3 regions of the Chryseobacterium sp. WLY505 genome follow, and region 3 is predicted to be linked to each of the others. Evidence: riboswitches for the same ligand, from Rfam matches in the RefSeq annotation. Region 3 holds a riboswitch; each other region holds the start of a gene.
What was found. Region 3 has a riboswitch for cobalamin ahead of RAH34_RS00700 (acyl-CoA thioesterase). Riboswitches for the same ligand answer to the same signal wherever they lie in the genome.
Positions count from the first base shown of each region.

Region 1: it holds a riboswitch for cobalamin, as region 3 does, so the genes downstream of both, RAH34_RS12705 (TonB-dependent siderophore receptor) here and RAH34_RS00700 (acyl-CoA thioesterase) in region 3, are expected to answer to the same signal.
Region 2: it holds a riboswitch for cobalamin, as region 3 does, so the genes downstream of both, RAH34_RS19250 (T9SS type A sorting domain-containing protein) here and RAH34_RS00700 (acyl-CoA thioesterase) in region 3, are expected to answer to the same signal.

Region 1 covers NZ_JAVCWI010000005.1:139,930-147,501, forward strand. Annotated here, with positions in the region: gene RAH34_RS12695 (cell surface protein) at 1-5, opposite strand, end outside; gene RAH34_RS12700 (YncE family protein) at 20-1,153, opposite strand; gene RAH34_RS12705 (TonB-dependent siderophore receptor) at 1,150-3,183, opposite strand; cobalamin riboswitch at 3,293-3,478, opposite strand; gene RAH34_RS12710 (transporter) at 3,569-4,516, opposite strand; gene RAH34_RS12715 (cytochrome-c peroxidase) at 4,528-5,577, opposite strand; gene RAH34_RS12720 (MbnP family protein) at 5,570-6,400, opposite strand; gene RAH34_RS12725 (hypothetical protein) at 6,574-6,942, opposite strand; gene RAH34_RS12730 (superoxide dismutase) at 6,947-7,572, opposite strand, start outside.
Region 2 covers NZ_JAVCWI010000012.1:29,560-37,131, forward strand. Annotated here, with positions in the region: gene dnaG (DNA primase) at 1-1,682, shown strand, start outside; gene clpP (ATP-dependent Clp endopeptidase proteolytic subunit ClpP) at 1,794-2,480, shown strand; gene RAH34_RS19250 (T9SS type A sorting domain-containing protein) at 2,804-3,907, opposite strand; cobalamin riboswitch at 3,970-4,162, opposite strand; gene RAH34_RS19255 (esterase-like activity of phytase family protein) at 4,386-5,654, shown strand; gene tpiA (triose-phosphate isomerase) at 5,732-6,490, opposite strand; gene RAH34_RS19265 (GxxExxY protein) at 6,609-6,764, opposite strand; gene RAH34_RS19270 (S9 family peptidase) at 6,805-7,572, opposite strand, start outside.
Region 3 covers NZ_JAVCWI010000001.1:139,643-147,214, reverse strand. Annotated here, with positions in the region: gene RAH34_RS00725 (1-acyl-sn-glycerol-3-phosphate acyltransferase) at 1-246, opposite strand, end outside; gene RAH34_RS00720 (PspC domain-containing protein) at 562-2,283, opposite strand; gene RAH34_RS00715 (PadR family transcriptional regulator) at 2,295-2,624, opposite strand; gene RAH34_RS00710 (hypothetical protein) at 3,143-3,844, shown strand; gene RAH34_RS00705 (HD family hydrolase) at 3,846-4,436, shown strand; gene RAH34_RS00700 (acyl-CoA thioesterase) at 4,492-4,875, opposite strand; cobalamin riboswitch at 4,990-5,171, opposite strand; gene RAH34_RS00695 (hypothetical protein) at 5,206-6,006, opposite strand; gene RAH34_RS00690 (ATP-binding cassette domain-containing protein) at 6,037-6,699, opposite strand; gene RAH34_RS00685 (GEVED domain-containing protein) at 7,111-7,572, shown strand, end outside.

The DNA.
Region 1 (7,572 bases), on a different contig from region 3:
TTCATTTCTTAAAGTTTGGTTATTTGTATAAAAAAGCGAAGTGGGCAGGGATATTTCCGCCTTCCGTTTTCCATTTAAAGTGTCCGTTTTTATCGAAGCAATACACAAATCCCATGGATACATAATTTCTGGCATCTGTCATGTAGATATCTTCTGTGATGGGGTTTACAGCAATTCCATAAGGGGTTTTAATGGCATCTTCATATTCTTTATCAAAAATTCTGTTGGCGATGATCTGTTCTGTTTTCACATCAATGATTCCAAATGTTTTTTTATAACTGTGGGTATTGTAATTGAATTCATTCCCATAGAAATACAGTTTATCATTCACGATCGTCATTTCGCTCACAGAGAGATTGAAATTTTTCTTCACAGTTCCTGTAGCTGCATCTATTAAATACAAACTGGAAGGAATATTATAATAATCTCCTCTTGAGGTTACATAGAGATCACCGTAATTATCTTTTTTAATATGGTGAAGATTGATGGCAACATTTATTTTTTTAAGTTCTGTAAAAGTATTAAGATCGATGACGGAAACTGTATTGTCGTAATCGGGAGCTTTATATCCTCCGGAGTTGGCAACAAACAATTGATTACCCACAATTTCCATTTCTTCCGGCTGATATCCTACCACCACTTCACGCTGGATGGAAAGAGAAGTGGTATCAATTTCAACGACTTTTCCTTTTGGGGCTTTGGGGTTAATGGCTACAGGACCTGCATAGCTGCTGGCATAAGCTTTCCCGCCTTTGAAAGCCAGATATCTGCAGTTTTGTAATGGAATCGAAGTAATACGTTTGGCCGTTTTAGCATCCAGCACTTCAATTTTGTTGGAAACATTGACAACAATATAAAGTTTGCTTCCGTACACTTTGATATCATTTCCTACATCACCCAATTCTTTTACCACATTGGGATTAATTTCTGCGTAAATATTCCGGTAATAGGTTCCTTTGGTATAATCAAAAAAATCCAGGGTACATTTATTACTTCCCATGTTTCCTTCATTGAGCATATAAAAGCCTTTTATTGCTGTATTTTCTGAAGGGAGTCCTTCCACCACTTCCTGACGGACAATAATTTCATCGGTACGGCAAGAGGTAAGAAAAGCTAATACCAGAAATAAAAAATAAAAGTTTAGTTTTCTCATAGGGTGAAGTTTAGAATAAGTTTAAAATTTCTTCCGGGCATCGGATAATTGAGGACAACATCATAGTATTGATTGAAAATATTATTCATCTCAAGGCTTACTTTAAACTGATGATTCGCCCAATTGAATTTTTTCTGAACAGAGAGATCGTGCGTATACCAGGGCTGAACATAATTGTATTGAATGTTATCCTGATTCACATCATATCTTTCCCCTACGTACATTGCACTGTAATTGAAACTCCAGTCTTTATAATCTGCCATCAGACTGAAAGATCCACTATGCCATGGGGTATAAGGAATCTGATTGCGATAGAAAGTGTCTTCCGGATCACTGATATCTCTTGCACTTTGGTATGTATAAGAAAGCAAAGGTCGGAGGGTTACTTTTCCAAGCTGCATTTCAGTCTGTACATTAACATCAGCTCCAATGATTTCAACCAATCCAAGGTTCATCATCAGCCAGCGGAACATGCTTCCATTTGGAGCAGCTACAATTTTATCCTGTACTTTATTGTAGTAACCGTCTACTTTAGCATAAAATGTTTTAAAGAAACGGTTGTTATAATTCTTCTGATAGGTAAATCCTATATCATATTGATTGGTGAATTCCGGTTTCAGGTAGGTATTTCCGATATTGGTATAATACAAATCATTGAAGGTCGGAAGTCTGAAAATCCTTTTATAGAAAGCTCTGAGGGTAAGCTCCGGAATTTTTTCCGGCTGATAGCTCATAAAAACGGCAGGTGTCCACTCTCTGGCATCTCCCGGCCTTTTATTTTTTCTTACTTCTTCAAATGTAAAAGTTCCTAAAAGGCTTCCCAGAATTTTGAATCTGTTCCACTGATAGGTTGTCGCCAATGCGACCAATGTAGTGTATCGGGTAGGATAAGAAAAGTTATCCAGATTGGCATCCAGATTATTGTACTGAAAATCACCACTCAGGCTGACATCCCAATTGGGTGTGATTGAGTAAATATTGGAAGAGGAAAGGTAAAGCTCCCTTTGGATGTAGGTATTATCAGTATAAATAATAGACTGCGAACGAACCGTGTCCATAAAATGGGTATAATCGTAAGCGAATTTTGCTTTCAGCTGTGTTTCAAATTTCGGGAACAGTTTCTTTCTCAGATTGGCCTGTACAAAATAATTCTCATCGGAAAGCCTTGCTCCTCTTCCTCCGAAACGTCCATTCACAATAGGTGCCGGCATTCCACGGTTTGAAATATAACCGTAGCCACGGATATTCCAGCTTCCGTTATTTAAAGTTCCGTTGAGAGAAGTTTCAAAACGTTTTGCCCGAATATCTGAATCCTGTCTTTTGGCAATGGTATCATAAGCCTGTTGTCCATCAGGATATTTCTTGGCATAACGAAATCTGTAAATTCCATCACTCTGCATAAATTCTCCACTGAAGCTGGCAGAAATCCTGTCAGAAATTTTCTGTTCCAATCGGAATGATGGATTAAAAAGGTCAATGGATGCACTTTTTGCTCTTACAACCAAATTGGTTTTTCTATTTCCTTTAAATACGGGTGTTTTTGGCTGTAAATAGATAGACCCCGAAGAGCCGAAGTCTTTTGCCGGCTGAAAAATTTCACTTTTCTGACCGTTGTACAATGATATTTCTTCCAGATCGTCTAAAGAATATCGTCCAAGATCCACCAGCCCGTTTTGGGCATTTCCTAATTGAATTCCATCATAGAAAACCCCTACATGCTGGCTTCCCATGCTTCGGATATTAATAGTTTTCAAACCACCCAATCCGCCGTAATCTTTAATCTGAACACCTGAAAAATATCGTAAAGCATCTGCAACGGAATGACTGTTCAGTCTTTCCAACTGCTCACCCTGTAGGATTTGTGCCGGGAGGATTTCTTTAAAATTCTTTTTGTAAAGATTGATTCCTTTAATAGTCTCTTCCTGAAGGCTGTCTTTTTTCCTGTTTTGAGAAGACAAAAGTTGAGATGTGATCACCAATATTGTGAAAACAGCTTTATGAATTGCAGAAGTAGTTAGTTTTGCCGCCATTAGCTCATTTAGGGTAATGAAGACGCTAATGGGGTATAAGAATACAACGACAAAGCACAGCTGTCACTGCACAGAATCATTGATGTCCTAAGCTTTATTCCACGAAAGCGTCAAACGATTATTTTCTGGCAGGTCTTCTGACTTACTCCATTTTTGAAATCCTTCCCATTAAAAAACAGTGGATATATTCTTCAAAAACTTTGGTGCGGAGCTTACAGCAGCGGGTCTGTTCCGGATTTTCACCGGATTCCCTTTTAAGAGCTTTTTAGGGCTCACCAAATTTCGGCAAAGATAAATAATTATTCCTAATCCCCAATTAAAATCATGATTCATAAACAATTAAAGCTCCCGAAGGAGCTTTAACATCATTTATTGGGGTGTCACTTTAAATTCCAATATTCAGGAAAACACTGAATCTCGATTTAGCTTCAATATCTCCTCCCGCCAGATGAGTGTACATGGGAAGCATGATTTCACTTCCCAGGCTCAGCTTTTTATAAGAGGCTTCAAATCCCAGCTTTCCATACAAAGCACTTCCTGCAGTATTGGGCAGGGCTTCATCAAATTGTTTATTCTGAGCGTAAACTTCTCCCTGAACTCCCGTTTTTACAGAAAAAATAGATTTTTCATTTCCTGCAACCTGATAAAAACCCGTTGCAGCATAGTTCCATTGGTTTCCAAAACGGTAATTTTTTTTATTCTCTGTTTTGATCGTATAGTCTGTATTGACCAATACGGCTACTTTATTTTTCTGAAATTTATAATTCAAAGCTGCCTGATAATCCCAGCTTCCGGTTCCCAGCTGAAAACTCGGATTCACTCCGGATGCTCCTTTTTCATCAAACTTCCCAAGTGGAATTTTCACGCCCAAACCTCCGCTAAGGTGATGGAAATTATCTTTAGAGCTCATCAGCTGGTAAATTCCCATCAGGTTCAGATCTCCTATTCCATTGATTCTGATATCACCCTGGAGGGTTTTCTTTTCATGAAAATGGAATGGAAGGCTCGCATACACACTCAGCTTTTTAGTCAGTGGAATTTTCCCCCACAGCTGAAGCGTATTGAAATACTGATCCTGGGTAAGGTCTTTTACAAATAAGTTCTCTTTCGCTTTATAATGCTGGGCAAAGTATTTGATTCCGATAAACTGCGGGTTCAGTAAAGATTCAAACCCGGAAGATCCGTTTCCTGCTGCACAGCCACAGGCATCACAATCATCATCAAAATTGAATCTGCTAAAGGTTTCCGGAGCACTATATGCACTGTCTCTGATCGTTTTCGCCTGATACTGACTCAACAGGATCAAACTTACTATCACTATAATCTTCTTCATGTTTTTATAAATTATTCTGCAAATTTTGGATTGGATATAAAACTTTTATCCGATAATGTTTTCAGGAACGCAATGATTGATTGTCTTTCCTGACTGTTCATGGCAATTCCTATGTGGCCGTTCTGTTTCAGCTGTGGATCAAGATTGGCATTATCTACCACATGATCCGAATAGAAATTGAGTACTGCCTCTAAGGTGTAAAATCTTCCGTCATGCATATAAGGTGCGGTGTATTCTACATTTCTTAAACTGGGAACACGGAATTTCATCCAGTCCACCTGATTAAGGGAAACTCTATATCTTCCTGCATCCTTGAATTCTGTATTGTAATACATTCCCGTATTTCTGAAACTCTCATCCGTAAACAGTTCTCCGCTATGACAGGAAGCACATTTCTGTCCGAATAAAGCCATCCCTTGAGATTCTGTTGAAGTCAATGGTTCTTTTCCCTGTTTGAATCTGTCGTATTTTGAATCTGCAGAAATTAAAGAAGCCATAAACTGCGACAATGCTTTCAGAATTCTCTCTCCGGTAATGGTTTCATCTCCATAAGCTTCTCTGAATAGTTTTTTATACTTCTGATCATCTTTTATTTTCGAAATAGCTTCCGGTATGGAACTGTCCATTTCATTGACGTCGGTAATCGGGCTGATGGGTTGTTCATTCAGATTATGAATCACTCCGTCCCACATATATCTTTTCAAAAAAGCCATATTCTGGATGGGTGGTGCATTTCTGATTCCTATTCTGTCATCCACCCCATGGCTTACGGTATGCCCGTGATGGGTAAAGGCATTTTCCTGGATATGGCAGAAACCGCATGAAATGGTATTATTCCTTGAAAGCCTGCCTTCATAGAATAATTTTCTTCCCAGCTCCACGCCGTTCTTAGTTACCGGATTGATCGATTTATCAAAAGTCATTTCCGGAAAATAAGAGGGAAACTTCAGGTTATAGGCTTCATCTTTTTCCAGTGGCTGTATAACCTCATCAGAACAGGAAATACAGCTTAATACCAATACAAACAGAACCAATAATGTTTTTAAAAAGAAATTAATCATTGTGAACGTGGTCTACTTTAAACATTTTTGTGAGATTGTTGGTAACATCCACCAGGTGTTGGTTGGAGCCCATCAGCATGTCATTAGCTGTAGTAAGAGTAAGCGCTTTATCTCCGCTCAAAAACTGGTTCAGGTCTGCCAGAATATGAACAGAAGGACGAATTTTTGCCGTCACCCTTGCCGTTGTCGGAAGATTCAATGTGATTTCACGGTATAAATCAGGCTGCTGATTAGCAGTAACATTTCCCATATTGCCGGTATGGTTCATGAATTCTTTTGAAGGGGTATCATTCCCGTATTTCCCTTCCAGTTTTACAAAAACATAACCCGCTGCCCATGACCATGACATTCCCTTCTGCTTGGCTTTTGTCCAGAATTCAGCCTGCCCGTCCTGTCCCAGCAAGTACGCTTTTTGACTCACACCTAATCCGAATCTTATTTTTTTGTAGTTGTTTTTCGGAACGCCATCCAGATTAAGATAAACAATTCCGGCTACAGCATCTGCCTGATCTACGATAAAAGCACCTTTATCAGGGTTGTTTTCATTGTATTTAAACTCATTTCCGTTTTCGTCGATCAATGCAATATTACTGATGACATATTTTAAGGCAGAAAAGTTATGCTTTTGTCCGTTGGAAGAGGTCTGAACCGTCTGATTCAAAACGATGTCTCCTACATTATTAAATCCGTTTTCAAATTTGATCTGAAGTTTCCCAGGGGTAGTATCCTGGGGATTTTCGTCATCCCTGCTGCTTTCGCAGGCTACAAAAGAGAATAAAGTAAAGGCAATAAAGAATAGTGATAAAAATTTATAAATTTTCATTGTTGATTTTTTAAGTTGAATTATAATTTGAATGGCTTTTTTACCACAAAAGACACAAAAGTTCTTACACTTAAGTTTATTAAGTGAAAAGTTTTATACACAATAAGAACACTTCAGCTTTTTTATTTATCTATGCTTTTGTGAATTTTGTGGTTGAATAGTGATCGTTTAACTTAAAAAACCGGTGGTTTGAAAATATGGGTAAGAAACAGAAAAGAATAAGCTGTTTCGTAGGTAAAATTGAAATTGAAAAACGAAATTTTTCCAGTAGTGTTGATCTCTGTAGTCTCCGGCAGAATATAGGTATCCAGAACTTTCTGTCCTGAGTTTTTGAGTTTCTGAAAAGGTGAAGATTCAGAATCATAGGTTTTGGACAGTTCTTTACTCAGGTAACATTTTCCGTTACAGTGAATCTCCGGCCTGGATTTATTAATACAGAGAACTTTAACAATATAATCATAATTTACAGCATACTCAACCATAGGTACTAAAGGTCTTAGCACCATATAGAAGGTAAAAAGTATGCTGTACAATATTTTCATCAGATTATTTCTTGCTTATCGCTTCGTCATATCTTCTGCTGATTTCTTTCCAGTTGGTCACATTCCAGATCGCGGTAAGATAATCTGCTCTTTTATTCTGATATTTCAAATAATAAGCATGCTCCCATACATCAATTCCGAAGATAGGAGTTCCCTTTTCTTCTACTACATCCATTAAAGGATTGTCCTGGTTAGGAGTAGAGGAAACAAACAATTTCCCGTCTTTTCCTACAGAAAGCCAGGCCCATCCGGAACCAAAACGGTCTGCTCCTGCTTTGCTCATCTTTTCTTTAAAAGCATCCATGCTTCCGAAAGTTTCAGTGATGGCCTTTGCTAATTTTGCTGAAGGCTGCGTGTTTTTCTGAGGCGTAAGAACCGTCCAGAACAATTCGTGGTTGTAATGTCCTCCTGCGTTATTTCTTACAGCAGCAGGCAGTTTTGAAGCATTGGAAAGAATCTGAAACAAAGTTTCTTTTTCCTGTGGAGTTCCTGCAATGGCTTTATTCAAATTGGAGGCATAAGCCGCTCCATGTTTTGAATAGTGAATTTCCATCGTTTGGGCATCAATATTTCCTTCCAGAGCATTATAAGCATATGGCAGAGGCGTCTGCTTAAACTGAGCCAGTGTAA
Region 2 (7,572 bases), on a different contig from region 3:
CTGAAGAAGCAAAAAATGCCCAGACTGAAAAAGATCTCTTGTATAAGATCCATGAGGTTGCCAATACTTATTTTCAGGAGATCCTTTGGGATGATCAGGAGGGTAGAAGTATAGGTCTTTCTTATTTCAAAGAAAGGGAATTGAAGGATGATATCATTAAGAAATTCCAGCTTGGATATTCTCCGGAGAAGAAAAATGCTTTCACGGCTTATGCCCTGGAAAAAGGATATACTAAAGAGATTCTTGAAAAATCCGGACTTTCTATTTTTCCTGAAAATACTCCTGCAGGCGTAGACCGTTTCAGAGAAAGGGTTATTTTCCCTATTCACAGTTTTTCCGGCAGGGTTTTAGGTTTTGGAGCAAGGATTCTTAAGAACAATGTTAAAACTGCAAAATATCTTAATTCCCCGGAAACGGAGATCTATCATAAATCCAATGTTCTTTACGGATTAAATCAGAGTAAGCAGGCTATTTCAAGAAAGAATGCTTGTCTTTTGGTGGAAGGATATATGGACGTGATTTCCCTTCATATGTCCGGAATCGAAAACGTAGTGGCAAGTTCCGGAACGTCTTTGACGACAGAACAAATCAAACTTATTAAAAGGCTTACGGAAAACGTAACGATTCTTTTTGATGGTGATAATGCCGGTATCAAAGCCAGTTTCCGAAGTATTGATATGCTGCTGACTGAGGGAATGAACATCCGTGTCTTGCTTTTCCCGGATGGAGATGACCCGGATTCCTTTGCCAGAAAACACCCGCAGGATTACGTTGAAAAGTACATCGAAAATGAAGCGATGGACTTCATCGACTTCAAGGCGGAAATTCTCCTGAGAGATATCGGAAATGATCCGATTAAAAAGGCTGAAGCAATCAGAGATATTGTGAAATCTGTCTCTTTCGTACAAAATGCCCTGAAAAGAGAGGTTTATCTTAAAGAAGTTTCCAATAAATTCGGACTTTCTGAGCAGAGTCTTTTCAATGAACTGGATGTTCAGAAGCAGATCACACAGAATCAAACGCATCATGTTCAACAGCAGCAGAAAGAGAAAACAGCCGTTCCGAAAATGGAAGTTGTGCCTTTGGATCAGAAAAAAGAAGATCCTTTTCTGTATGATGTACTGTTCATGGAGAATAAACTTGTTGAACACATGTTGGCATTTGGAGATATTATTTTGAAACGTAGAAATGAACAGGGAGAAGAATATCAGATTACTGTAATTGAGGAGATTCTTCATCATTTTGAAGAAGAGCAGTATGCATTTTTAGTTAAAGGCAATGAAATCATTATTACTCAGGTAAGGGAAGGGATTCAAAAAGATGAGTTGAGAAGTGGAAACTTTTTTGTATCTTTTATGGACGAAGAAATTACCACAAAGGTTGTAGACGCACTGATCCCGTTGGATGAGCTTGAAAACTGGGCTTCCAGAAACATTTATCCTCCCAATTATGGTGATAAAGTGGCAGATCAGATCAAGGGAGATGTTTTGCTGCACAAATACAGATATATTGATTATTTAATTACAGAAACAGATAAAGAGCTGGATGTGTACAGGGATACTGATGAAGGAAAGTACTATGAGCTTATCAAGAAAATTACATTATTGAAACAGGCTTCCATGCGATTGAGTAATATCATCGAATATTCACCTATCAAAGGAATCTATGGTAGAAAAAGATAATTTTTAAGTCAGTTTTTTTATATTCTGTGACAAAAAGTCCTATAAAATTTTAGGAATAAATATTGTAATTTAAACTTCGAGAATATTTTAAAAATAATACATAATAGAAATATGGACATTAAAAAAGAATTCAGAGATTTCTCTGTAAAACATTTAGGAAACAACGGTTTAGTTACCGATCAGTATATGGGAATGTATGGCCCAACGAATCTTACTCCGTACATCATGGAAGAGAGAAGATTAAACGTTGCTCAGATGGACGTTTTCTCCCGTCTGATGATGGACAGAATTATCTTTCTTGGGACAGGTATTGATGATCAGGTAGCAAACATTGTTACGGCTCAGCTTTTATTCTTAGAAAGTGCTGATCCTTCGAAAGATATTCAGATCTATATCAACTCTCCTGGTGGTAGTGTATATGCAGGTTTAGGTATTTATGATACCATGCAGATCATTAAGCCCGATGTAGCAACAATCTGTACAGGTATGGCTGCTTCAATGGGAGCTGTATTATTGGTTGCAGGAGAAAAAGGAAAACGTTCTGCGCTTAAGCACTCAAGAGTTATGATTCACCAGCCTTCAGGAGGTGCTCAGGGAGTTGCTTCTGATATGGAAATCAACTTGAGAGAGATGTTGAAATTGAAGCAGGAGCTTTATGAAATCATCGGTCATCATTCAGGACAAACGTATGAGTGGGTAGAAAAATCTTCTGACAGAGATTACTGGATGACTTCTGAAGAAGCTAAAGGCTACGGAATGGTAGATGAGGTTTTACAAAGATCTACAGAGAAAAAATAATTGATGATAAAATCATGAGAACCGCACTTATCTGGTGCGGTTTTTTTGTTGGGTTATATTTTTAAATGTTTAGATTCCTGCAGAATGACAAACTGTATGGATAGACAACCATTTCAATTCTGTCATTCCGTGGAAATCCAGCCACAATGATCCAAGAACAGATGTGGGAGAAAAATTACAATCCCAATTAAAGTTTCAACTGAAGACGCAAGAATTCCCCTCCGCTGGAGGGGTGGCAAAAATTCAAAGAATTTTTGACGGGGTGGTTTTAACAGTCTATTTTACCTATATCCCCACAAAAAAAGCGTCTCAAGACGCTTTCTCTATTTCTTAACAATCTTATGTATTGTCGTATTTTCAGCTGTTTTAATCTCCACAAAATAAGCTCCCGTGTTTAAAGAATGAATATCAATCTTAGTAAACTGTGAAGTCATTACTTTCTGTCCTGTAGCAGAATAAATATTCACTTCTTTCAGTTTCTCAGCCGTTTCAATCTGAATAAAACCACTTGCCGGGTTTGGATAAACACTGAATTTTTTCTTTGTCACAGAAGAAACCCCTAAAGTAAGCTGTGCTTCGGTTGGAGTAAATGGTCTTCTTTGCCCGAAACTCAATCCAAACCAATCAGTGTTACTCAGTTGAATCTGAGAAAGATTGGCTTTTGCTTGCCAGCTTGATAGATCTTTTCCTTTATACAATTTCCAGCTGTCTGATCCGGAAGTATTCCCAGCAAAGGAATTCAATGCTAAATTAGCAATCTGATTATTTGCTGATGTGAAGTTAAAATAAGAAGCTTGAGATTGGATCAGTTGTAACGCCTGTTCAGCTGTTATACTTCCGTTATATTTAATTCCAAAAACAAAAGAATTGGCATTTCCGTTGGTATTATCAGTTCCGAAATCAATAACTACAAGACTTTTATTAGTTCCTGTTCCCACCCAGTTCGTAACCTGAGAAGGAGTAAACCAAGCAGAACTGTAGGCTGCAACTGGTGGGGAAGGTATTGTAGGAGGGGAAAAACTATAAGAAGCTCCATACCATCTTCCGTCCACTAAAAGATCATTGTTCACACCATTATTGAATGCCATAGTTGATGGAGTATTTCCTGACCAGGTAGACCAATAGTCGTCAAGACTAGGAGTATGATGATTGTAATTTAAACTGTACAGAAATCCGGATGGTATTTCAATTTCCATTTTAGGTTCTGCAGCGGCAATAGCAGTAATCATGTCTTCCATGGTTAAACCATTTCCGTCAAAACGATATCCCCATGCATAAGAATTTGGAGTGCTGTCATCATTAAAGTCTGCAATGAAATACGCTTTTTTAGAACCTGTTCCTACCCAAAATTTAATGTCGTTTTCTGTGAATTGGGCCGACAATAGCTGCATGCAAAGCAGTAAGAAAAAAAGATAGATTTTCCTCATGATATAATTAATTTAAAGTTTTATTCCCGAAACTTATCTTCAGAGGAGAAATAATTCTTTCTCTGAATCTAGTGTTTTACGGCAGGTCTCCTGGCTCACATCTTACAGCTTCCTTCCCGGATTTTCACGTCCAGTGGTTTTTCGTGCAGTAAGTTTAAACAGTTTACAGTTGCGGGTACAGCCCAAGATTTGAATATTATTCTCACTTGATTCCCTATTAATGAACATTGTTCAGCCTTAAAACGCTGCAAATATATCATATAAATTGATAAGTCTGTTTTGTGAATTATTTACCTTTAAAAAGTTGATTTTCAATTTGATTAATAATTTGGCGGGATTGTTGGTTTTTTATTTTTAAATAAGTTCGTTTCTTATTTATTTTCAATGCTTCTGTCTGTTCTATTGTTAAAAAACAATTATCATTATATTCAAGATCAGTTTACAATCAAGTTCTATTTTCGCAGCCATAAAATAGCATATGAAAAAATTACTATGGTCTGTGAGTATACTGGCTGTATTGGCTTCATGTAAAAGTGATGATGATACCACCATAATTAATCAGGATATTAATTATTCCAAATTCCCTCAGGAGTTTCCCTTTACAAAACTGGCTACAATAAACGGAGTGGATGTTATCAACGGAGGTTTTGGTTCCGGAGCAGCCGCTCATCCTACCAGAAAAGGCGAATTCTATGTCATTACAGACAGAGGGCCTAATACCGACTTCCAGAATGGGAAAAAGTTTCTTGCTCCTAATTTTACTCCAACCATTATGCATTTTAAAATCAATGCTGACGGAAATGTAGAGGTCATCAAATATATTAAACTTAAAAATCCATCCGGACAACCTATTACAGGACTTCCAAATCCTGCAGGAATGGGAAGTACGGGAGAAATTGCTTATGATGCTTCCGGAAATGTCTTAGGTACTGATCAATATGGTCTTGACAGCGAAAGTATTGTTGCTGCTGCTGATGGTACATTCTGGGTTTCTGATGAATATGGTCCACATATCGTACATTATAGTGCTGATGGAATCGAGATGGAAAGAATAAGCCCTGTTGGCGTAAATACAGGACCAAGAAAACTGCCTGCTGTTTTAGCCAAAAGAAGGGCCAACAGAGGAATGGAAGGACTTTGTATCACTCCGGACGGAAGAACATTGGTAGGTACCATACAATCCATGATGTTTGTTCCTAGTAAAGCATTGGCTACCAATACTACTTTAACGAGAATTGTCACTTTTGACATTATTACAGGGCAAACCAGGCAGTTTTTATACAAACAGGATGGCGGAGCTTCTGATTCGGTGTGTGATATTACAGCCATTAGCAATAATGAATTCCTGGTGATTGAAAGAGACGGAAATTTCGGATCTCAGGGAGGAATCAAAAAAGTATACAGAATCAATCTGAGCAGTGCTTCCGATGTGAATGGAACTGATATTAATGCGGTGGACGGAATGAAAATTAACGGAAAAGCTTTAGAGCAATGTTCATGGGATGAAATTACCAATGCCGGAATAAAAGCTGTTACCAAAACATTAGCCGTAGACCTGGTAGCAAAACTGGGCTATGAACATGATAAATTCGAGGGAATTGTTTATTTGGGAAATAATAAACTGGCTGTTTTCAATGATGATGACTTTGGAGTAGTGGATGATGGAAGCGGAAATCCAAAAGCTAAAATTTTGCCTAAAACGGGTAAAGTAGACAAAGGAACAATGTATGTAGTCGATATTCAATAATTAGATTTTTTTAACGGAAAAGCGGCGGAATCAAAGATTCCGCCGCTTTTTATTGGATGATATATAAATCCTTTATATTAATTAAAAGCTTCAATAATCTTAGAGAAATCCTCTAATTTCAAAGCTGCTCCTCCGATAAGACCACCATCGATATCCGGCTGAGAGAAAATTTCTTTAGCATTGTCTGGTTTTACAGAACCTCCGTAAAGGATAGAAACCTCGTCAGCAACTTCCTGTCCGTATTTTGAAGCGATAATATTTCTGATATGAGCGTGGATTTCCTGAGCCTGCTCCGGACTTGCTGTTTCTCCTGTTCCGATAGCCCAAACCGGTTCGTAAGCAATCACTACTTTTTTGATCTCTTCAGCAGAAAGTGTGAAAAGAGCTACTTCAGTCTGATTTTTTACTACCTCAAGGTGCTGTCCTGCTTTTCTCTGCTCAAGAGTTTCTCCATTACAGTAAACAGGAATAAGCCCTTTATCAAGAGCTAATTTGATTTTTCTGTTACAGTGAGAATCTGTTTCTCCGTGATATTGTCTTCTTTCAGAATGCCCGATTAGTGATCCGGTTGCATCAATAGATTCCAGCATGTCTGCAGAAATTTCACCCGTATAGGCGCCACTTTCATGCTCGCTCATATCCTGAGAAAATACTCCGATTTCATCCTTTTCAAAAACGTCTTTTGCCATCATCAAATACAATGCAGGGGGAGCAATCCAAACCTCACAGTTTGTAGCATTGTTGTTTTTATAGCTTAGTAACTGAATCATTAATTGTTGTGCATCAATTACATTTTTGTTCATTTTCCAGTTTCCTGCAACTATTTTTCTTCTCATAAGATTTAAATATAGATTTATTTATTTTTTAATTTTTCTTTTTTGGATAATCTGCGAGACTCTTTTTTGCTCTCGCGGATTTGTTTGATTTAGCAGATTAATGTAATCTAATTATTTATTATAAGTTATTTACCACTCTCTTTATATTGTCCAGAATATTGGAGGTATTAAAATTTATTTTTTGATATACAGATTCAAGTAAACCAGGTCCTAACTGATTATATACATTGAAAACACATTTACGAACGATGTATGAAATTTCATTTTCTGTCATTAATAGAAATCTGCATTATCTGCAAAATCTGCGAGATTCATTACTTAGTAATCCCTTCCAGTTTAAACATGAAAGCATATACCAAAGCCACATCCTTCAGATAATCAAACCTTCCGGAAGCACCACCATGGCCATAGTCCATATCTGTTTTCAATAACAGTACATTTTTGTCCGTTTTCATATCTCTTAGTTTGGCAACCCATTTTGCTGGTTCAAAATATTGTACCTGAGAATCATGTAATCCTGTTGTTACCAAAAGATTCGGATAGTTTTTCTTCTCTATATTTTCATACGGAGAATAAGATTTCATATAAAAATAAGCTTCCTTATTATTGGGATTTCCCCATTCGTCATACTCATTGGTCGTGAGTGGAATACTAGTGTCTAACATCGTATTCACTACGTCTACAAATGGAACCTGTGAAATAACCCCATTCCATAGATTAGGACTCATATTGGCTATAGCACCCATCAATAAACCACCTGCACTTCCTCCCTGAGCGTAAAGATGCTTAGGTGAAGTATATTTTTCTTTCACCAGATATTCCCCGCAATCGATGAAATCGGTAAATGTGTTTTTCTTTTTCATCATTTTTCCATCTTCATACCACTGTCTTCCCATTTCCTGACCTCCGCGGATATGGGCAATTGCAAATGCAAAACCCCGGTCCAAAAGACTCAGTCTGGTACTGCTGAAACTGGCATCCATAGAATTTCCGTAAGAACCGTAAGCGTAGAGTAGAAGTGGGTTGTTTCCATCTTTTTTGAACCCTTTTTTATAAACAATAGAGATTGGAATTTTTGTTCC
Region 3 (7,572 bases):
GTCGATCCCGATACCTCCAAGTCCTTTTACGATACTACCATACCAGGCTTTGGTATGTGCATCTTTAATGATAATTTTTAAAGGTTTCTCCAAAGACCAATAGGCGAAATTTCCTAAAATGTATTCCATATTATGGGTATGGGGTGCTACCACCAGGATACACCTGTTCAGATTGTTGACATCGCCCTGTAGAACGACTTTCCAACCTAATACTTTTAACATTGCTTTGCCTAACAGCTTTTTCATAGATTTCTTGGATTAAAAACAAAAAAGTATAACCAAACTTTGGTTATACTTTACAAATATATTGAAATATTATTGCTCTTAAAACAAACCGCTAATTAAATCTACGATTTTCATTACGAATTCCATTGCAAATTGTATCATGATAAGGCTGTGTTTTTGATTGGTTGGTTATTAAATTTTAGCTTTACGAAATTAAAACTTTTTTTTCACATAAGAAACTAAATGAGGTTTTATTTTCACTTTTCTGAGAGAAGAAGGGTGTGAATTTCAAACGGTTGCCATCCACCCACACCTTCTACCACTCTCTGAAGTTAATTATTTAGTTTGTATGGAAATTTCGTTTTTTCCGTCTTTGATTTTGATGTCCATATCTTTATTTGATTTTTTGATAGTAGACACTGCAGAATCAATTACTTTCTTTGCCTGGTTGTTCGGAACTTTTTTACCGTTTACAATGATGCTGTCTTTGTCATCTGAGTTGTATTCGATGCTGGAACCGTTTACCGTGATTTTATTTTTTTCAATTCGGACATTGTTATGGTCTTCATTGCTGTCCTGATCTTCATCATTGATCCCGTCTCCGTCTAAATCTCCGTCCATGTGAATACGGTCTTTATTCATAGAGATCACCACTGCTTTTTGCGGAACTACAAGTTCATAATCTAGGCTGTAATCTCTGAATCTGTGCTCGTATGGATATTTGATATAGTTGGGAAGTAATATTTTGTTATTTACCACTTCTACAGGAACCGTAAGCTGAATAGGGAAGTTATATCCTTTTCCTTCTTTTTTAATAATCAGATAAGGGGTTTTGATATCTGGTTTTCTGGTTACATCTACAGAAATATAATCTTCTTCATACACTGTTCTTTTATCAGAATAAATATCATTGTTGTACCCTTTGAAATTCTGGGGAATGTTGATCTGTTTTACATCTACATACACGGTATCTGAAGTGGTGTTGATGGCAACATTTTCTACATCTTCCTTGCTTCCTCTGTAGATCATGTCTTTCTTAGCCATGCTGATTCCGAAGTAAGTTCCAAGTCCGATCAAAAGAAGGAATAAACCACCTACAACCCATCCGATATTTCTCAGTTTTGTTTTCGGAGAGAAGATCTTGATGCTTAATAAGCTGAAAAGAATTGCCGGGATTAAACTTCCGATCACCATCATCGCTGCCAGTACTTTATCAAGTCCCTGATCGTCCATATAGAATCTGATTTCATTAGCTCCGGGGAAATCTGTATCCATCCCGAAAAGACCGAATAAAACAAATACTCCTATTATGCTTCCTACCGCCATCAATACGAAGAATCCTCCTACGATATACTTGAATACATTCCAGATTCCGCTGCTTGCGTTGTTGATATAAGGTTTGTTTTCGTTGTATATTTCTCCGACCCTCTGAGTAGATTCATTGGCAAACTGTACCAATTTATTAGACTCATTCTTAAGATTGTCGAAGTTCATAGGCTTTCCCTGCATTTTCAGGAAATCTGCTGCTGTTTCAGCTTTTGGAAGTACGATCCAAAGGATTACATATAAAAGACCTATTAATGAAGAGGAGATTGCTGCTGTAAAAATTCCTAGTACGAAGATTCCCAGCCAAATTGCTCTCATGGTAGTAATATCCATTCCTACATATTGAGCTAAACCTGCACAAACCCCTGCTACTTTTTGTTTTTCCGGATCACGGAACAATTGTTTTTTATCGGTATAGTTGGATCCAGAATATTGTTTTCTGGAAGATGTTTTTTCAGAAAAATAAGCTTCTTCCTGTTCTTCGATTTTTTCAGGACTTCCGATTTGTGCGATTACCTTTTCTACATCGGTATCGTTGATCACTTCACGTTTTCCTAAAGAATCTTTGAAAATCTCCACCATTCTTATTTCTATGTCATGCATTACTTCATCAGCCTCAGAAGCATCCAGAGAGCTTCTCAGTGCATTCAGGTAATCGCTGAGCTTTATATATGCGTGTTCTTCTATGGTAAAAGAAAAACCTGCGAGTCCTATTGAGAGTGTCTTGTTCATAGCTTTGTTTTTTAATTTTGTTGGGTGATTTGGTTTACTGAGGCTGTCAGTTCATTCCATGTATTGAGTAGTTCATCCAGGAAAAGTTTTCCTTTTTCTGTGATCTGATAATATTTTCTGGGTGGTCCTCCTGTAGATTCTTCCCATCTGTAAGAGAGAAACTCTCCGTTTTTAAGTCTTGTAAGAAGAGGGTAGAGGGTCCCTTCCACTACATCCAGTTTTCCTTTTTTCAGTTCGTCAATAAGATCAGAAACATACATTTCGCGATTATTGATGAGACTTAGAATACAGAATTCCAGAATTCCTTTTCGCATTTGCGCTTTGGTATTTTCGGTATTCATCTTTGATAAGTTTTGTTAATTAGTTATATTTTTAGAAAAATGCCCCTAGCTAGCTGAGCCTATTCTAATTTTACATTACAAAGATATGTAAATAAAATGGTATTATGCAATACAAAGTAGTGAAATTTTTAAAATAAATTGTTTAAAATGTTGAAAATCAATATAATAATTTTAATCATCAATTTTGAGTCAAACGGATTTTAGAAGAAAATGTCTGAGAATTTTTAAATTTTTACATAGAATTTTGAAAATTGGAGAGAAAAAATGATCTTTTATCACTTATCACTTATCACTTATCACTCATGTTCTAGCCCCGATAGCAGCGGTTACCCCACAGCAGCTATGGCTTTAGGCAGGCGCGAGGAGTAAGAGCGGATAGCGGGAGACAGCTCCTTATTATGAATAGGCTTTTATTGAAAAGGTAATTCTGCCAGATAATGAGACCGGTGTTTTGATATCGGTATTATGATTCGTATTTTTGTTAGCAATAAAAAACACCTAAATCATTTACTAGTACCATGAATATTTTGAATAAGTACAAGCACTTATCGTCATTCCTTTTATTGGGTCCCTTATATTTCGGACAGTATCAGTTTGAGGTTAAAAATGTATCAAAAAGTTATGATGCCGTCATCCAGATAGAAGATTGTTACGACGACAGATGCGGAGGAAAGGGAACGGTGGAGCTGTTTGATCATAAAAACAGCAAGGTACAGACTTTTGTCTCAGAGGATCTGGTTTTATATACAGAACAAGGTCAAAAGCCGATCCAGGGGAAATTGATCCCCCTTTTGAAAGATCAACGGGCTGTGATTATAGATGACTTTAATTTTGATGGAACGGAAGATGTTGCGGTAAGGAACGGAAATATGGGAAATTACAGCGGGGCATCTTATGACGTATATGTCTTCAACAAAACAAGAATGGGGTTTGTAAAAAGCGATGAACTTACAGAACTGGGCTCAAACGGCCTGGATATCTTTGATGTTGATGCCCGGCGTAAACGTCTTATTTCCTATGGGAAATCCGGGTGCTGTGATTTTTTTACCACAGAATATGCTGTAATTCCGAATAAAGGGCTGGAAAAGGTCCTCGAAAAACAAGAGGATATGAGTATAGAAGGTAGTGTAAAAGTAATCACTAAAGAAAAAATAAATAATAAATGGATTACCAAAACAAAGGTATATCCGTCTGATCAATATAACAGAAATAAGAAGTAAGATGAAAATTCAGAAAGAGATCGATTTTATTCTGGCAGTAGATGCGCTTAAAAATGTACAACGACGAAACTATAATGCAGACGATTCCCGAAGAGAGAATACGGCGGAACATTCCTGGCAGATTATTATTCTGGCTCAAATCCTTTATCCGTATGCTAAAAACCGTGCAGATATAGATTTGCTAAGGGTGATAAGAATGCTTTCTATCCACGATCTTGTAGAGATTGAGGCCGGAGATACTTTTATTTTTGATGAAAAAGCCATGGTAGGAAAGTTTGAAAGAGAGAAAGCTTCTGCTCAGAAAATCTTTGGAATTCTGGATGAACCTTTGCGTACTGAATTTTTTAATTTATGGCTGGAGTTTGAAGATGAGAAAACACCAGACGCTATTTTTGCGTGTGGGATCGACAGAATCATGCCGTTTATCTTAAATTCTCATACTTCCGGAAAGAGTTGGACTGAAGCTGGAGTGACAGAAAGACAAATCCGAAATATGCTTGAAAATGCGATCAGCAGAGCATCGGATGAAATGGGAGAGGCGTTTGAGCTTTTATTGGGTAAAAGTCTGGAAACAGAAAAAGTGCTGAAGTAATTTCAATGAAAAATATATAAAGCTTCGGGCGGCCTTTGGCCGCCCGAAATTTTATTTATAGTATCTGGATTGGTTTCTTGAATTCGTCAATCGCTACAAAAGTAAAATCACCTATAATTGCTTTTTCTCTTTCATAGGAGTACATCTGTTCGGTGTAAATCTCAACATTTACTTTCATACTGGTTTTTCCCACGTATGAAACTTTCCCGATCAGTTCCACAATGGTTCCGGCAGGAATAGGCTTTTTGAAATCGATCTTATCGCTGCTTACCGTTACCACTCTTTTTCTGGCAAAACGGGTTGCGGTGATAAAAGCTACCTCATCCATCAGCTGCATTGCAGTACCTCCAAAAAGGGTATCGTAATGATTGGTGGTGTTGGGGAAAACCGCTTTAAAGATTCTGGTTTCGGATGCTTCAATTCTTTCTTCTGTAGTCATATATCATTATTAATTAAAGCGATAGGAAATGATTGGAAACAACAGAATAATGACAGGAACTTATAGAATTCCTGAAACAATCCATCAGATCAATACAACTTCAAATCGCGAAAGTTACATGTTTAAGAAAAAGGCAGGTCTCCTGACTTGTAACATCATTTATCTCCTTCCCATGCCTCGCACAGTGGATCTTTGATAAAGACTTCAGTTACTTTACAGTTGCGCGACAGTCCGTGATTTTCACACGGTTCCCTTTTAATCTGCAGTGATGCAGAACCAATTTCTGTGATGAATAAGCGTAAAAACTTTTCGAATGCAAAAATAATGAATTTATTCCGGATTATGATAAATAATCTGGCTGATTACTCTTCCTTTCTTAATCGTCCAGAGTGTGGTATATCTGTTTTCTCCTGAACCGTTGATCATATAAAGGAAAATATTATCATTGTCAAGGGAAGTTACTCCAATGTTCTCAAAATCCATGGTAGGCTGGAACATATTTTTGATAGCTTCTCTTACAAAAACAGATCCTCTTCCGGGCTGCTGTACTCTGATGGATTTGATTTCAGTCATACCTTCAGGAAGATCATTCCCGATTCCCCATGGTTTCACTTTATCAATGGTGAGAATTTTTCCATCTGCATCTTTTTCCTTTTTACGGTATCCGGCATTGGACGGATAGATATCAATTACCACTTTGCTCCTTTGGGCAGTAGGGATTTTTGGATCAGAGTTGTCGGTGAAGATCAGGGATCTTCCGTTTTTGGATTTGGATGGAGTATAAGCGGGAAGCTCGTCCACATACGCAATACGTCCTTTATTTACCATTCCTTCTTTATCCAGAGTTTCATACCGTACAAAAGGTTTGTCGTCATCCTGTTTTTCAGGATATTTGATCCAGATCCATTCCGTTTCTCCGGGAGCAGGTTTTACATAAACAAATACATCTCCTTTACGCATACGGATCTTATCTACAATTTTTCGGTAATCGTCTTTATGTACGCGTACGTTGGCATATCCTTCTTCAGCTTTTACAACTCCAAAAGGAACTTTAGTCTGCCCTTTTACAAAAGCAATAGATAAAATACTGAAAGCGGATAAATAGAATGCTTTGTTTATGAAAGTCATCATGAAAATTTTTTGATCCTTCAAATATATAAATTAAATGCTTTTCGGAAGATAATTATACCGTTGCAGTTCTTTAAAATCTTGTATTTGTTTCAGATGACCGTCCGAAAGCAGATATGTGATTTTAGAAATATCCAGAACATCCTTAAAATTATGATCAGAAATAATGAATCCCCTATTCTCAGACTGTTCAATAATTGCAGCTTTCAATGCTGCAGAAACTTTTGGAGAAAGACTGTGGAAAGGCTCGTCCAGTAAAATAAAATGCGATTCAGAATAAATAATCATCAAGGTTTCAATAATTCTCTGTTCACCTTTGGAAAGATTTTTAGGTTTTTCATGAAGGAAAGGCTGTACGAATTCTGATGTAAAAAGTAGCTCAGTATTCTTTTGATTACAAAAAAGAGGAATCAGGTTTTTGATTTTTATAAATTTTGGCAGAAAGAGATTCTGAGGTAAGTAAGCAATTCTGTTTTTTCTATCGGACATACTTTTCAGAATAGTGTTGTCATATTTTATAAACTGACTATCACCATACTCAGTTCCGAAAATAATTTTTAACAAGGTTGATTTTCCAACACCATTTCTGCCCAGAATTCCAATAATCTGCCCGGTTTCACATCCTAAATAAATATCTTGAAGGATCTTATTTTCTTTAAAAGATTTGGTTATGCTGTCAATATGAAGCTTACTCATAAAATTCCTGTTATTATTTTGACAATCAAACAGAAGGCTACCGTGAATCCCCAAAGGAAACTTCTGGAAAATCCTAAATTGGCATAAAAGTAATATTCATTTTTAAACCGGAGTTCATAGATAAAGTAATGAAGGACAGGAGATATTAAAAGAAAACTCAATCCGAAATTCTCAATACTGAAAGAGGATAAACAAGAAGCCAATAAAGAAAATATCAAGGTGGGAATTATTATTTTTTTATAAAAAATCCAGAGAGTAGAAATACTTTTGAACATATTAGAAGCATGAAGTTTCTGTGTGTTTTACACTTTATTATCAAATATATTAAAAAATACAAAGCTATATGAAGAAAGTCTAAGCTATATTTGAAAAAATACCCTATTTTTCAAGGAAATTTTAAAACTAATAAACATGACCAAAAAACTACTTTTTGTATTCTCTTTTATGTTGGGAATTTCAAGCCTTCAGGCAGCCCACAAAATAGAAGAAGAACCTCAATCTTTATTGTACTGTGATACCAATGCTCCAACAGGAGTTCAGATGTCGAATATAACACTTACTTCTGGAACAGTTACCTGGACTGCAGATCCTAATACTCCGGATAATATGATAAGATATAGAATACCAGGAACAACTTTCTGGATGACGGGTACACCCGTATCGGGTCAAAACTCTTTCACAATTACAGGTTTGCAGCCTTGTACAGTGTATGAAGTACAGGTAGTGAAAGTGTGTACGACACAGGGATTATGGTCTAATCCTATATTTTTTACCACTACCATTAATTATTGTGCAAGTGCTTCTACAGATACCACGATGATGCATATTTCCAATGTGACTGTAAATTCTACAGGAGTTACCTCTCCAATGGTA